2 regions of the Streptomyces sp. GL_148 genome follow, and region 1 is predicted to be linked to the other one. Evidence: predicted binding sites of a transcription regulator. Region 1 holds the regulator's gene; the other holds the start of a gene.

Region 1 (7,296 bases):
CACAGCCTAAAGGTTGAGTCCCCTCGACTCACCTCTGTTGACACCGGCGGAGCGGTGCGGCACTCTTGAGTCTGTTCCACTCAAGTCAGCTGGAGGAATCAAAATGGCACGTGCGGTCGGCATCGACCTGGGCACCACTAACTCCGTCGTCAGCGTTCTGGAAGGCGGAGAGCCCACCGTCATCACCAACGCCGAAGGCGCCAGGACCACGCCGTCCGTCGTCGCCTTCGCCAAGAACGGCGAGGTCCTCGTCGGCGAGGTGGCCAAGCGCCAGGCGGTCACGAACGTGGACCGGACCATCCGCTCCGTCAAGCGCCACATGGGCACTGACTGGAAGATCAACCTGGATGGCAAGGACTTCAACCCGCAGCAGATGAGCGCCTTCATCCTGCAGAAGCTGAAGCGCGACGCCGAGGCGTACCTGGGCGAGAAGGTCACGGACGCGGTCATCACCGTCCCGGCCTACTTCAACGACTCCGAGCGTCAGGCGACGAAGGAGGCCGGCGAGATCGCGGGCCTGAACGTCCTGCGCATCGTCAACGAGCCGACTGCCGCCGCCCTGGCCTACGGCCTCGACAAGGACGACCAGACCATTCTCGTCTTCGACCTCGGTGGCGGCACGTTCGACGTGTCCCTCCTGGAGATCGGCGACGGTGTCGTCGAGGTCAAGGCCACCAACGGTGACAACCACCTCGGTGGCGACGACTGGGACCAGCGCGTCGTCGACTACCTGGTGAAGCAGTTCCAGAACGGCCACGGCGTCGACCTGTCCAAGGACAAGATGGCGCTCCAGCGCCTGCGCGAGGCCGCCGAGAAGGCGAAGATCGAGCTGTCGTCCTCCACCGAGACCTCGATCAACCTGCCCTACATCACGGCGTCCGCCGAGGGCCCGCTGCACCTGGACGAGAAGCTCACGCGCTCGCAGTTCCAGCAGCTCACCGTGGACCTGCTCGACCGCTGCAAGGCCCCGTTCCACAACGTCATCAAGGACGCGGGCATCAACCTGTCCGAGATCGACCACGTGGTCCTGGTCGGCGGCTCCACCCGCATGCCGGCCGTCGCCGAGCTCGTCAAGGAGCTCACCGGCGGTCAGGACGCCAACAAGGGCGTCAACCCGGACGAGGTCGTCGCCCTCGGCGCGACCCTCCAGGCGGGCGTTCTCAAGGGTGAGGTCAAGGACGTCCTGCTCCTCGACGTGACCCCGCTGTCCCTGGGTATCGAAACCAAGGGCGGCATCATGACCAAGCTCATCGAGCGCAACACCACGATCCCGACCAAGCGGTCCGAGATCTTCACGACGGCCGAGGACAACCAGCCGTCCGTGCAGATCCAGGTCTACCAGGGCGAGCGCGAGATCGCGGCGTACAACAAGAAGCTCGGCATGTTCGAGCTGACCGGCCTGCCGCCGGCCCCGCGTGGCGTCCCGCAGATCGAGGTCTCCTTCGACATCGACGCGAACGGCATCATGCACGTCACGGCCAAGGACCTCGGCACGGGCAAGGAGCAGAAGATGACCGTCACCGGCGGCTCTTCCCTCGCCAAGGACGAGGTCGACCGCATGCGCCAGGAGGCGGAGCAGTACGCGGACGAGGACTCCCGCCGCAAGGAGGCGGCCGAGTCCCGCAACCAGGGCGAGCAGCTCGTCTACCAGACGGAGAAGTTCGTCAAGGACAACGAGGACAAGGTCCCGGCCGACGTCAAGGAAGAGGTCGAGGCCTCCATCGCCGAGCTGAAGGAAAAGCTCAAGGGCGAGGACGCCGCCGAGATCCGCACCGCGACCGAGAAGCTCGGTGCCGTCAGCCAGAAGCTCGGCCAGGCGATCTACGCCGACGCCGGTGCCCAGGCCGCCGGTGGCGCGCCGACCGGTGACGCCGGCCAGGCCGACGCCAACGACGACGTCGTCGACGCCGAGATCGTGGACGACGAGAAGCCGAAGGGCGGCGCTGCCTGATGTCGGAGGAGACCCCGGGCTTCGACGAGAAGCCCGAAGTCCCCGCCGACGGCACGCCTGACGACGACGCCGCCGAGCCGAAGGCCGCCGCTTCCTCCAAGGAGGAGGCCGCGGCCCCGGCCGGGGACTCCGCAGCAGCACCGGACGTCGCTCTCCTGGCCCAGCTGGACCAGGCCCGTACCGCGCTCGGCGAGCGCACCGGGGACCTCCAGCGGCTCCAGGCGGAGTACCAGAACTACCGCCGCCGGGTGGAGCGGGACCGGATCGCCGTCAAGGAGATCGCGGTCGCGTCCCTCCTGACGGAGCTCCTCCCGACCCTGGACGACATCGGCCGGGCGCGGGAACATGGCGAGCTGGTCGGCGGCTTCAAGTCGGTGGCCGAATCGCTGGAGACCGCCGCGGCCAAGATGGGCCTGCAGCAGTTCGGCAAGGAGGGCGAGCCCTTCGACCCGACGATCCACGAGGCCCTGATGCACTCGTACGCGCCGGACGTCACCGAGGACACCTGCGTGGCGATCCTGCAGCCGGGGTACCGCATCGGCGAGCGTACGATCCGTCCCGCGCGGGTCGCGGTGGCCGAGCCCCAGCCGGGCACGGCGCCGAAGTCCGAGGCGGCGGAAGCCGTGTCGGACGCGTCGGACCCGTCGGACAAGGACGCGGATGCCCCCGAAAAGGGCTGAAGCTGCTGAGCCCTTTGCACGACGTGTAGGACAAGAAGAAGCGCGAGAGGAGGGACACCGGGGATGAGCACGAAGGACTTCGTCGAGAAGGACTACTACAAGGTCCTCGGTGTCCCGAAGGACGCCACCGAGGCCGAGATCAAGAAGGCGTACCGGAAGCTCGCCCGCGAGTTCCACCCGGACGCCAACAAGGGCGACGTCTCGGCCGAGGAGCGCTTCAAGGAGATCTCCGAGGCGAACGACATCCTCGGCGACGCGAAGAAGCGCAAGGAGTACGACGAGGCCCGCGCCCTGTTCGGGAACGGTGGCTTCCGCCCCGGTCCCGGCGGGGGCGGCGGCTCGTTCAACTTCGACCTCGGCGACCTCTTCGGGGGCCAGCAGCAGGGCGGTGCGGGCGGCGGCTTCGGCGGCGGCGGCCTGGGCGACGTCTTCGGCGGCCTGTTCAACCGCGGCGGCGCCGGCGCGGGGGCGGGCACCCGTACCCAGCCGCGCCGCGGCCAGGACATCGAATCGGAGGTCACCCTCTCCTTCACGGAGGCGGTGGACGGGGCCACGGTCCCGCTCCGGATGTCCTCGCAGGCGCCCTGCAAGGCCTGTTCGGGCACCGGCGACAAGAACGGCACGCCCCGCGTGTGCCCGACCTGCGTCGGCACCGGCCAGGTCTCGCGCGGCAGCGGCGGCGGCTTCTCGCTGACCGACCCCTGTGCGGACTGCAAGGGCCGCGGCCTCATCGCCGAGACCCCGTGCGACATCTGCAAGGGCAGCGGGCGGGCCCGTAGTTCCCGGACCATGCAGGTCCGGATCCCGGCGGGGGTCTCCGACTCCCAGCGGATCCGGCTGCGCGGCAAGGGAGCTCCGGGCGAGCGCGGCGGCCCGGCCGGTGATCTGTACGTGGTCGTGCACGTGGACGCGCACCCGGTCTTCGGCCGCAAGGACGACAACCTCACGGTGACCGTTCCGGTGACCTTCGCGGAGGCGGCGCTGGGAGCCGACATCAAGGTCCCGACCTTGAACGGCCCCTCGGTGACGCTGAAGCTGCCCCCGGGCACCCCGGGCGGCCGCACGATGCGCGCCCGCGGCAAGGGGGCGGTCCGCAAGGACGGCACCCGCGGCGATCTGCTGGTGACGGTGGAGGTCGCGGTCCCGACCGAGCTGAACGACAAGGCCCGCGAGGCCATGGAGCTGTACCGCGAGGCGACGGAGTCCGAGGACCCGCGTTCCGCGCTGTTCGAGTCCGCGAAGGGAGCATGACATGGACGGCCGCCGTAGGAGCCAGTACCAGCTCACCGATGAGACCCCGGTCTACGTGATCTCGGTGGCCGCCCAGCTCTCGGGCCTGCATCCGCAGACCCTGCGCCAGTACGACCGCCTCGGCCTGGTCTCCCCGGGCCGTACGGCCGGGCGCGGCCGGCGCTACTCGGCCCGTGACATCGAACTGCTCCGCACGGTGCAGGCGCTGTCCCAGGAAGAGGGCATCAACCTGGCCGGCATCAAGCGGATCATCGAGCTGGAGAACCAGGTCTCCGCGCTCCAGCAGCGCGTGGCCGAGCTCTCGACGGCCGTCGACGGCGCCGCCGCGGTCCTCCAGCAGCGCGAGGCCCAGGTGCACGCCTCGTACCGGCGCGACCTGGTCCCGTACCATCCCCCGCAGCCGGGCAGCGCCCTGGTCGTCTGGCGGCCGGCGCCCAAGCGCCCGATGGACTGACGGCGGACGGGCGACGCACTGACGACGCACTGACCGCGAGAAGGCCCCGATCCGCCGGATCGGGGCCTTCTCGTCGTTCCCGCGCCTCGCTGTACCCGTCCGGGGCTCCAGGGCGCTCCAGCGCGCTCCAGGACCTCCTGCCGGGCCCGCGGGGCTACTTGTCGTCGAGGATGCCCGACTGGGCGATGAGGAAGCCGAGCTGGGCCCGGCTGCCGCTGCCCAGGGCGGAGGCGAGCTTGGCGATGTGCGCGCGGCAGGTTCGTACGTTCATCCCCAGCCGGCGCGCGATGGCCTCGTCCACGTGTCCCTCGATGAGGAGCTGGGCGATGGAGCGCTGCACGCCGGAGATCCCGGCGGGCGTGTGCTCGTAGGTCACCTCGTCGCCCAACGGCACGGCTCGGCGCCACAGTTGCTCGAACACCTTGATGAGGTACGCCACGACTCCGGGATGGCGCAGCTCCAGCGCCACGCCCCGGGCGTCGCCGGCCGGGATGAAGGCCACGGTGCGATCGAAGATGATGAGGCGCTCGATCAGTTCCTCGAGGGTGCGGATCTCGACCTTCCCGGTGGAGATGCGGTCCGCGTAGGCGAGCGTGCCCTGGCTGTGCCGCGCGGTGTGCTGGTAGAGCGTGCGGATGCTCACCCCGCGGTTGGTCACGTTGGTGCCGCGCTCCAGGGCTTCGGACAGGGCGAAGGGGGGCCGGGCTCCGCCCGGTTGGACCGTGAGGACCTCGGTGTGGCATTCGGCGGTGGCCAGGTCGAGCGCGGCGTTGATCTGTTCCAGGCCCTCGAGCGGGGTGATGGCGTGGGAGTTCGCGGGACTCCGGGCGCTGATGGCGAGGAACGGCTCGAATGCGTCAGTGAGGTCCACGGCGCTGCGGCGGCGCTCCTGGATCTCCTGTTCGATCGGGTGGAGACGTTGTGCGAGTGCGACGGAGGGGGGAACCGCGCGGAGCTGGTTCGCGTCATCGGGGTCGGGTCGCAGCAGGCCGAATTCGAGCAGGCAGGGGGCGTTGCCGACCTCGCTGCGCGGCACGCGGCCGGTGCTCAGCGCCGCCGCGTACAGCCGTGTTCCCTCGGTGCACATACAGGTGACCGAGTGGGGATGTGTCGGGTTCGTGTCGGTATTGGGCAAATCTCCACCCCCCAGGGTCCTGAACATGTAAGAACATGATGCATCGTCCCTGTGGCACTGACGTGCCTGAATGAGCCATCGTCTGACACGCGGGGGAGAGGATTCCATCAAGTGAGGACGAAGCCGACCATGTTCAAGAGAATGCTTCGCTCGGCGCTTGCCGTTGTTTTCTCCGCCGTGGCGGTCTTTGGGGCAGCCGTCGCTGTCAACGGGGACGCGGGGAGCGCTCGAGCCGATTCGGGTCCGAGTTCGGCACCGGTGGGCAAGTCGGACATCAATTCGGACATCAGCTGGGACTCTATGCCCACCCGGGTCTCCTGATGACCCCCGACGACCACGGCTTCCGCCGTGAAATGGCATCGGCATACCGCTCAGGCTGGCAGTTCATCGATCTCACCAGTGCCATTCCTTACGCCGGTGACTCGCTGAGGGTCACCCTCTTCGGCCAGCCGATCATCGTGGTGCGGGAAGAGGACGAGGACGTCCGTGCCTACCGCTGTCTGCGCCGTCCCCGAGGCGCACCGCAGCCCGTCCGCTGCGAGATCCGGTACGGCATGGTCTTCGTCAATCTGGATCAGCGTGATCATCAACTTTTCGAGCCCGAATCCGCCGCCACCCCCCGCAGTGCCTGAAGCGATTCCCCTGTCGTCGCAGATCGCTCAGGCACTACCCCCACACAGCGACGCCATCGTGGACCTGACCACGATGGCGTCGCTGTGATGTCCGTGTCCAGTGGTTGAACCGGACATCGTTGAACCGGACGTCGTTGAACCGGACATCGTTGAATCGGAGATCGTCGCCTACGCGCGCCCCATGGCCCGGTCGAGGGTGATCTCCACGACCACCCGGTCCGGGTTCGGCGAGGGCATCCGCCCGTACCGCTCCGCGTAGCGCCGTACCGCCTCCGCGACCGCGGCCTCGTCCGTACGGACCACCGCGCGGCCCTCCAGGGTCGCCCAGCGCCGCCCCTCCAGCTGGCACACCGCCACCCGGGCCCCGCCCTGCGGGCCGCCCTGCGACGCCAGCACGTTGCGGACCTTCTTGCTGCTTTTGTTGCTGATCACCCGTGCCAGCCCGGCTTCCGGGTCGTAGGTCACGCCCACCGGGACCACGTGCGGGCTGCCGTCGGGGCGGTGCGTGGTCAGCGTGCAGACGTGCCGCTCCCGCCAGAAGGCGAGGTAGTCCGGCGTCGGGTTGAGTACATCTTGGGTCGGTCGGGCCGTGCCGGCCGGGCTGGGAGTCGACATGCGCGAAGGGTACGTCCCTCCACCTTGAGTGGAATAGACTCAACTTTGTGCAGGTTACTCATGTAAAGCACACACAGGTGAGGAAGGGAGAAGGCGCACGTGGATGCCGAGCTGACCAACAGGAGCCGGGACGCGCTGAACGCGGCCACCACCAGGGCCGTCAAGGACGGGCACGCGGACCTCACGCCCGCGCACCTGCTGCTGGCGCTGCTCGCCGGCGAGGACAACGAGAACATCACCGATCTGCTCGCCGCGACCGACGCCGACCAGGCCGCCGTACGCGCCGGAGCGGACCGCCTGCTCGCCGCCCTGCCCAGCGTCACGGGCTCCACGGTCGCGCCCCCGCAGCCCTCCCGTGAACTGCTCGCCGTACTGGCGGAGGCCGACGCGCAGGCCGGGAAGCTCGGCGACGAGTACCTCTCCACCGAACACCTGCTCATCGCCGTCGCCGCCAAGGGCGGCGCCGCCGGAGAGCTCCTTTCCGCCCAGGGCGCGACCGCCAAGAAGCTGCGCGACGCCTTCGAGAAAGCAAGAGGAGGGCGGCGGGTGACCACCCCCGACCCCGAGGGCCAGTACAA
Region 2 (7,296 bases), 1.2 Mb from region 1:
GGGCCGTCGCGGCGGCCGTCGGCGACGTCGCGCGCCCGGGCGACGCGGTGCTGTTCCTCCCCTCGCGGCGGCGCGCATGGCTGTTGTCCTCACCGCAGACCTACGGGTCCCTGCGCGACCTCGCCCTGTCCCGCACCCCGGCGGCTTCGCGGAGCCTCCAGGGCGTGGAGCGGACTCCGGAGGAGATCCGGGCGGCGTTGCTGGACCCGGCCGTCGACCGGGTGGTCGCCCTGCTCGACCCGGTGGGGCAGCCGCTGGACGGCTACCCGGCCGAGGCGGTGAAGCGCCAGACGCTGGTCTCCTCCTTCGACCTGTGCTCCGTGACGGACGTGCGGGGGGCGCGCGTGGCGCTCTTCGCCCGGGCGGGTGACTGCCCGTAGCTCCCGGCGGGGCCGCGGCCTCGCTCATGGACTGCCCACCCGTCTGCTCCCGGGAGTACCCGCGCCGACCGGTCGCGCACGCCTCCGGTCCGGTGCCCCGGCCGCCCGGCGCGCGCCCCTGGTACCGCTGCGCGGGGCCGACCCGGGTCGGCAGGCCCCCGGAGCCGCTGCACAGGGTCCCCTACCCTCCCTTCCGCCGTTCCCCGGGCCGCCCCGGACCCGAGAGACCTGGGGCTCCGCCCCGGATCCGAGAGACCTGGGGCTCCGCCCCGGATCCGAGAGACCTGGGGCTCCGCCCCGGACCCCGCGCCTCAAGCGCCGGCGGGGCTGGAGGTGGCCCGGCCCCGCCTTTCACGTGCACGAAGGGCCCGACGCCTGCTCCTCACGTGCGTGCTCCCCGGGCGGGCCGCCGACCTCGTGGGCGGGCCGGCCGGTCCGCTCACGGGTCCGGCCGCCCGCTAGGGCGACCGGTCGCGCCGCGCCCGGAGGCCGGCCCGCCGGGGGCAATGCGCCCCGGAGGCGGATGCGTTCGTGGGAGGCGGAGGCGCAGGGGGGAGGATGGGCGGCGGGCCGCCGACCTTGCCGGGGCCCGCCGACTTCTGCCGGAGGTGCCATATGGACGCAGCCCGCCAACACCCCCACCGCCACTCCCTCGTGCCGCCCGGTCCGCTCGTCGGTGGGGACTGGCTCGCGGAGCGTCTCGGTATACCCGGACTCGTCGTCTTCGACGCCTCCGTCGGGGCGCACCGCGAGACGGGCCGGCGGATTCCGGGGGCCCGTCCCTTCGACCTCGACGGCGCGCTGTCCGACCACACCGCCGCCGCCCCGCACGCCATGCCCGGCCCCGCCGCCTTCGCCGAGGCGATGCGCGTCCTCGGCGTGGACGACAGCAGCACGGTCGTCGCGTACGACGGCGCCGGGATCTACTCCAGCGCCCGCGCCTGGTGGATGCTGCGCAGCATGGGCTTCGACCGGGTCGCCGTCCTCGACGGCGGGCTGCCCGCGTGGACCGCCGCCGGGCGGCCGGTGGAGGAGCGCCGGCCGGGCTACGAGGGCCCGCGCGGCTCCTTCACGGCCAGGCCCCGCGCCGGGCTGCTGGTGGACGCGGCCACCGTCTCGGCGGCCCTGGCCGATCCGGCCGCCGCGGTGCTCGACGCCCGGACCCGCGAACGCTTCTCCGGCACCGCGCCCGAACCCCGACCCGGCCTGCGCGGGGGCCACATGCCGGGCGCGGCCAGCCTCCCCTTCGGCGAACTGCAGCGCCCCGACGGCCTGATGCGCCCCGCCGCCGAACTCCGTACCGCCTTCGGGGCGGCGGCGGGCGAGCGGGAGCGGCTGTACTTCAGCTGCGGATCAGGGGTTACCGCCTGCGTGCTCGCGCTCGGCGCGGAGCTCGCCGGGTACGAGCACCTCGCCGTGTACGACGGCTCCTGGAGCGAGTGGGGCATGCCCTCCCCGGACCGGCCGGTCGTACAGGGGAGTTAGCCCGGCCCCGCCCACATCCCGCCGCCCGTCCGGGGGTTGGCACCACCCCGGATCCGGGCACCGGCCCCATGCCCCCGGGCCCCCGCACGGGCACGATCGACGGCATGACAACGCAGCGCGGCACCAAGGCCACCGTCACCGCCACGCACACCGCCGCAGCCCTCGACGGTCCGTACGTCCTCGGGCTCGATCACCGCCGGGCAGCTGTCCGGGACGGGCGCGGACGCCCGCTCCGCCTCCGGCGACGTCCGCCTGGCCTTCGCGAAGGCGCCGGCCTCGGTCGCCGTGGAAACCAGCTCGGGCGATGCCAGGGTGAAGGTTCCCGCGGCGCGGGCCCCGTACGCCCTCGACGTCTCCACCACCTCCGGCGAGCGGGAGATCACCGTCCCCGCGGACCCGTCCGTGACCGCCCGCCTCGCCGTACGGACCTCGTCGGGCGACATCGTCATCTTGGCGGCCTGAGCCCCGGCGACGCCCACACCCTCTCCGTACACGCGAGGAGCGCAGCCCCGCCCCGAACTCGCCTTCACCCGTGGTGACCTGGGCATTTCCGCCGATGCCGTGGCCCGGCTGAGATGTTCCCGCCCCTGTTCGCCCCCGGCGAACGGGTGTTGGGGAACATTGGGGCGCGCACATGCATTGAGTCGGCATAGCTCAACTTCACTGCCGGAGGGAAGATCATGGCTTCGACGTCCGTAACGCTCACCCTGCCCGTGCTGCCGCTCGATGACGAGGTCGTGCTGCCTGGGATGGTCGTTCCGCTGGACCTGTCCGATGCAGAAGTGCGCGGTGCCGTCGAGGCCGCTCAGGCCGCCGCCGCGGGGGACAAGCCGAAGGTGCTGCTCGTGCCCCGGATCGACGGGAAGTACGCCGGCACCGGGGTGCTCGGGACCGTCGAGCAGGTGGGGCGGCTGTCCGACGGGGACCCCGGGGCGCTGATCAGGGGGCGCGGCCGGGTCCGTATCGGGGCCGGCACGACCGGGCCGGGGGCCGCCCTCTGGGTCGAGGGCGAGACCGTGGACGAGGCCGTCCCGGATCCGCTGCCCGGGGCCGTCACCGAGCTCGTCAAGGAGTACAAGGCGCTCGCCACGAGCTGGCTCAAGAAGCGCGGCGCCTGGCAGGTCGTGGACCGGGTGCAGCAGATCGAGGGGGTCGGGGCCCTCGCGGACAACTCCGGCTACTCCCCGTTCCTGACCGTCGAGCAGAAGGTGGAGCTGCTGGAGACGGCCGACCCCGTCGCCCGGCTGCGCCTCGCGGTCAAGGCCCTCAGCGACCACCTCGCCGAGCAGGACGTGGCCGAGTCCATCGCCAAGGACGTCCAGGACGGCGTCGACAAGGTCCAGCGCGAGTTCCTGCTGAAGCGGCAGCTCGACGCCGTGCGCAAGGAACTGCGCGAGCTGAGCGGGGAGAAGGACGGCGAGGAGTCCGACGACTACCGGGCCCGGGTCGAGGCCGCCGACCTGCCCGAGAAGGTACGGGAAGCCGCCCTCAAGGAGGTCGACAAGCTGGAGCGTTCCAGCGACCAGTCCCCGGAGGGGTCCTGGATCCGCACCTGGCTGGACACGGTGCTCGAACTGCCCTGGAACGAGCGGACCGAGGACGAGTACGACATCCGCGGAGCCCGCGCCGTCCTGGACGCGGAGCACGCAGGGCTGAGCGACGTGAAGGACCGGATCACCGAGTACCTGGCGGTGCGCAAGCGCCGCTCCGAGCGCGGGATGGGCGTCGTCGGCGGGCGCAGGGGCGGGGCCGTGCTGGCGCTCGTAGGCCCTCCGGGCGTCGGAAAGACCTCCCTCGGGGAGTCCGTGGCCCACGCCATGGGGCGCAAGTTCGTCCGCGTGGCCCTCGGCGGAGTCCGCGACGAGGCCGAGATCCGCGGACACCGGCGTACGTACGTGGGCGCGCTGCCCGGCCGGATCGTACGGGCGATCAAGGAAGCCGGGTCGATGAACCCGGTCGTCCTGCTCGACGAGATCGACAAGGTCGGCTCCGACTTCCGGGGCGACCCGGCGGCGGCACTGCTCGAAGTCCTCGACCCCGCCCAGAACCACACCTTCCGCGACCACTACCTGGAGGTGGAACTGGACCTGAGCGACGTCGTGTTCCTCGCCACCGCGAACGTGCTGGAGGCCATCCCCGAGGCCCTCGCCGACCGTATGGAACTGGTCCGCCTCGACGGCTACACCGAGGACGAGAAGGTCGTCATCGCCCGCGACCACCTGCTGCCCCGGCAGTTGGAGCGCGCCGGCCTGGCCGCGGAGGAAGTGGTCCTGGAGGAGGACGCGCTGCGCAAGCTGGCGGGGGAGTACACCCGGGAGGCGGGCGTGCGCACCCTGGAGCGTTCCCTCGCGCGGCTGCTGCGCAAGGTGGCCTCCCAGCACGAGCTGGGGGAGCGGGAGCTCCCGCTGCGGATCGGCGCCGGCGACCTGCGGGCGCTCATCGGGCGGCCGCACCACGTACCGGAGTCCGCGCAGGACCCGGCCGAGCGGCGCACCGCGGTACCGGGCGTGGCCACCGGCCTCGCCGTGACCGGGGCGGGCGGTGACGTCCTGTTCGTCGAAGCCTCGCTGGCCGACCCCGAGACGGGCGCGGCCGGGCTCACGCTGACGGGCCAGCTCGGAGACGTGATGAAGGAGTCGGCGCAGATCGCGCTCAGCTTCCTGCGCTCGCACGGCGCCGAGCTGGAACTCCCCGTCGCCGACCTGAAGGACCGGGGGGTGCACATCCACTTCCCGGCGGGCGCGGTGCCCAAGGACGGTCCGAGCGCGGGCATCACGATGACGACGGCGCTGGCCTCGCTGCTGTCGGGCCGGCAGGTCCGCACGGACGTGGCCATGACCGGCGAGGTCTCGCTGACCGGGCGGGTGCTGCCGATCGGCGGGGTCAAGCAGAAGCTGCTGGCCGCACACCGGGCCGGGCTGACCACCGTCATCATCCCGAAGCGGAACGAGGCCGACCTGGACGACGTTCCGGCCGAGGTGCTGGCAGGGCTGTCGGTGCACCCGGTGACGGATGTACGCCAGGTCCTGGAGCTGGCCCTGGCCGCGGACACGGTCCCGGTGGCCGCCGTGGCCTGATCCGGACCGCGGGCCTGATCCGAGCCGCGGCCTGGTCCTGGCCGCCGCGGTCTGATCCGGGCCGCCGGACATCCGGCCGGGTGGCCAAGGGCCCGGGGTTCCCCGCTCCGGCGGGGCCCCGGGTCCCCGGCGTACCCGCTGCGAAATACTGGTGGGCCACACACCAGCGAAGGAGCGGGCCTTGCACGGGACCGAAGACCAGGAGTTCCTTGCCCTGGAGCGGGAGCTGTCCGTCTTCCTCCGACGGGCCCGCGCCTCCTCCGGGGAGATGGCGCGCGAGCTGCACCCGGAGCTGGAACCGGCCGCGTACGGGCTCCTCGTACGGCTGGAAGCCGCCGGGCGGCAGCGGGCGACCGAGCTCGCCGCGTACTTCGGGGTCGGCAAGGCCACGATGAGCCGGCAGCTGCGGGCCCTGGAGGTGCTGGGCCTGCTGGCCCGCGAGCCGGACCCGGCGGACGGGCGGGCCTTCCTGGTCGGGCTCACCGAGGAGGGCCGGGAACGCTTCCTGCGCGTCCGGGGCGCCCGGCGCGAGCAGTACATGCGCAAGCTCGCGGACTGGGACCGCGGAGAAGTGGCGGAACTGGCGCGACTCCTGAACCAGTTGAACGCGGGCGGGGAGTAGCCCCTACAGCTCCGCGTACGCCGCCGACGCGTCGTCGTGGCGCTTGCCGCGGCGGTGCGCCCGGTCCGGGTCCGATTCCAGCGTGCGCACCCGGTCGATCAGGGACTGCGCGCCCTCCTTGCGCAGCACGGCCAGGCATGCGGTCCAGTCGCCCTCCCCGAACGTGTCCGTCCACCGGCTGGCCCCGTCCGTGAGCGCCGCCACCGCCCGCACCTGCGCGCGCGGCGTCAGCCCGGTCACCGCCCGGGCCGCCACCTCCGGGTCCGCGGCAGCGGTGAAGAAGCCACCCTCCGCGTTGCGCAGCGCGTCGGTGGAGGCCTCCGTACGCAACCGCTCGCGCGGGATCCGGTCCAGCCGGTCGTCGAGGACCGCGCGCACCTCGCCGCCGGGCGCCTGGAGGAGGAGTACGGAATCCGAGAGCACCAGGTGTTCGACGCGGGACTCGTCCCAGCGGACCACGACCACCGTCGCCTGCGGCGTCCGGACGTGAGAAAGGTCACACGTGTCGCGATGGGCGTCCGCGGTGACGCGGATGGCCGCCGCCAGGACCCGGTCGAGAGGCATGTCCCGGCGCGATACGGACAGTTCGGTCAATCGGCCGCCCAGCCGGGCCGCGAACCACGGCACCCCGTGCACGCATCCGACCTCGCCCGGAGGCGGGGTGACCCCGTCGAGGGCGACCAGGACGCCGCCGCCCGAGGCGGGGATCGAGGCCGACAGCCAGTCCTCGTTGGGGCGTTCCGGGTTGCCGGGGGCTGAGGAGAGATCGATGCGCATACGGACATTCTGCCCGCGCGGGGCTCCGTAGGGCCGGGAAGAGCCGGGGAAGGTCCGGACCAAAGCGGGACGGGTGGGGCGCGAAGGGACTCCCGGGGTCGGCGGGGTGACCCTCGTCATGTGGGCGGGCATCCTGCCAAAAGCCGCATCGATCTTTCAACCACCCGTCCACGGCGGGGCTCTGACAGCCGATCGCCGAGTTGGTCGCCCCCTCTTCCGTGCTGTTCACTCCTTCGTGTGGCCGGGCGGGCGATGTACGGCCCTCTTCCCAACTCACTGCGAGGGTCTGAAGCGGTGCGGCGGTACGGCGCGGCGGTACAACGGAGGCGGGCGACCGTTTGCGGTGACCGGCCGTCACCCCGGCTCCCACAGGCAACAAGCACGAGCAGCACACGTAAACAGGATTGCGAGCACCGGTGCAGAAGAAGCGGCCGCGGAAGAACGGCACCGTCGCGAACGGCACCGCACCCGACGGCGGCCCGGTCGCCCCGACCGCTCCCGCAGGGCGCCGCGTCCGCGTGCGCCGCAGGCTGGTCATCGGGGTCGCCGTGGCCGGGCTCGCCGTCCTCGCGGCCGGGGCGCCCGCCGTCCTGTCCGCCTCCGCGGACCTGAAGGACTCCCAGGACCTGGTCACCCTCGCCGACCGGAGCCGGCAGACCCTCACCCTCGCCCACCTGCTCGGAGACGAGCGCGACGCGGTCACCGCGTACGTGGCCAAGGGCCGGCCCGGCGGCGTCCGGGGCAGGCAGGCCGCCGTGGTCCAGGAACGCGCCGCGGGCACCGACCGCCAGCTCGCCGAGGTCCAGGCCGACGCCGACGAGGAACTCGCCCGGGCCCTCGGCCGGGTCGGCGCCGTCCGCACCGAGTCCATCGAGGGCAAGGACAGCGCCCTCACCGCCCACCAGGCCTACTCCGGCGTCATCGCCGAACTCCTCGCGCCGGGCATCCGGCTCGC

Evidence for each region. The regulator HspR, encoded in region 1, represses chaperone genes until heat shock. The targets are predictions, from matches to a motif close to TTGAGNNNNNNNNNCTCAA.
Region 2: the regulator HspR is predicted to act here: its motif matches at 2,505-2,523, upstream of lon (endopeptidase La).

The regions. Positions count from the first base shown of each region.
Region 1 covers NZ_CM174396.1:4,721,256-4,728,551, forward strand. The annotation lists gene dnaK (molecular chaperone DnaK) at 104-1,951, shown strand; gene grpE (nucleotide exchange factor GrpE) at 1,951-2,631, shown strand; gene dnaJ (molecular chaperone DnaJ) at 2,695-3,882, shown strand; gene AC3IYI_RS21860 (heat shock protein transcriptional repressor HspR) at 3,884-4,336, shown strand; gene AC3IYI_RS21865 (helix-turn-helix transcriptional regulator) at 4,491-5,498, opposite strand; gene AC3IYI_RS21870 (Rieske (2Fe-2S) protein) at 5,792-6,103, shown strand; gene AC3IYI_RS21875 (pyridoxamine 5'-phosphate oxidase family protein) at 6,272-6,718, opposite strand; gene clpB (ATP-dependent chaperone ClpB) at 6,818-7,296, shown strand, end outside.
Region 2 covers NZ_CM174396.1:5,914,502-5,921,797, forward strand. The annotation lists gene AC3IYI_RS27285 (hypothetical protein) at 1-380, shown strand, start outside; gene AC3IYI_RS27290 (sulfurtransferase) at 996-1,865, shown strand; gene AC3IYI_RS27295 (DUF4097 family beta strand repeat-containing protein) at 2,070-2,327, shown strand; gene lon (endopeptidase La) at 2,546-4,942, shown strand; gene AC3IYI_RS27305 (MarR family winged helix-turn-helix transcriptional regulator) at 5,124-5,564, shown strand; gene AC3IYI_RS27310 (protein phosphatase 2C domain-containing protein) at 5,568-6,341, opposite strand; gene AC3IYI_RS27315 (nitrate- and nitrite sensing domain-containing protein) at 6,758-7,296, shown strand, end outside.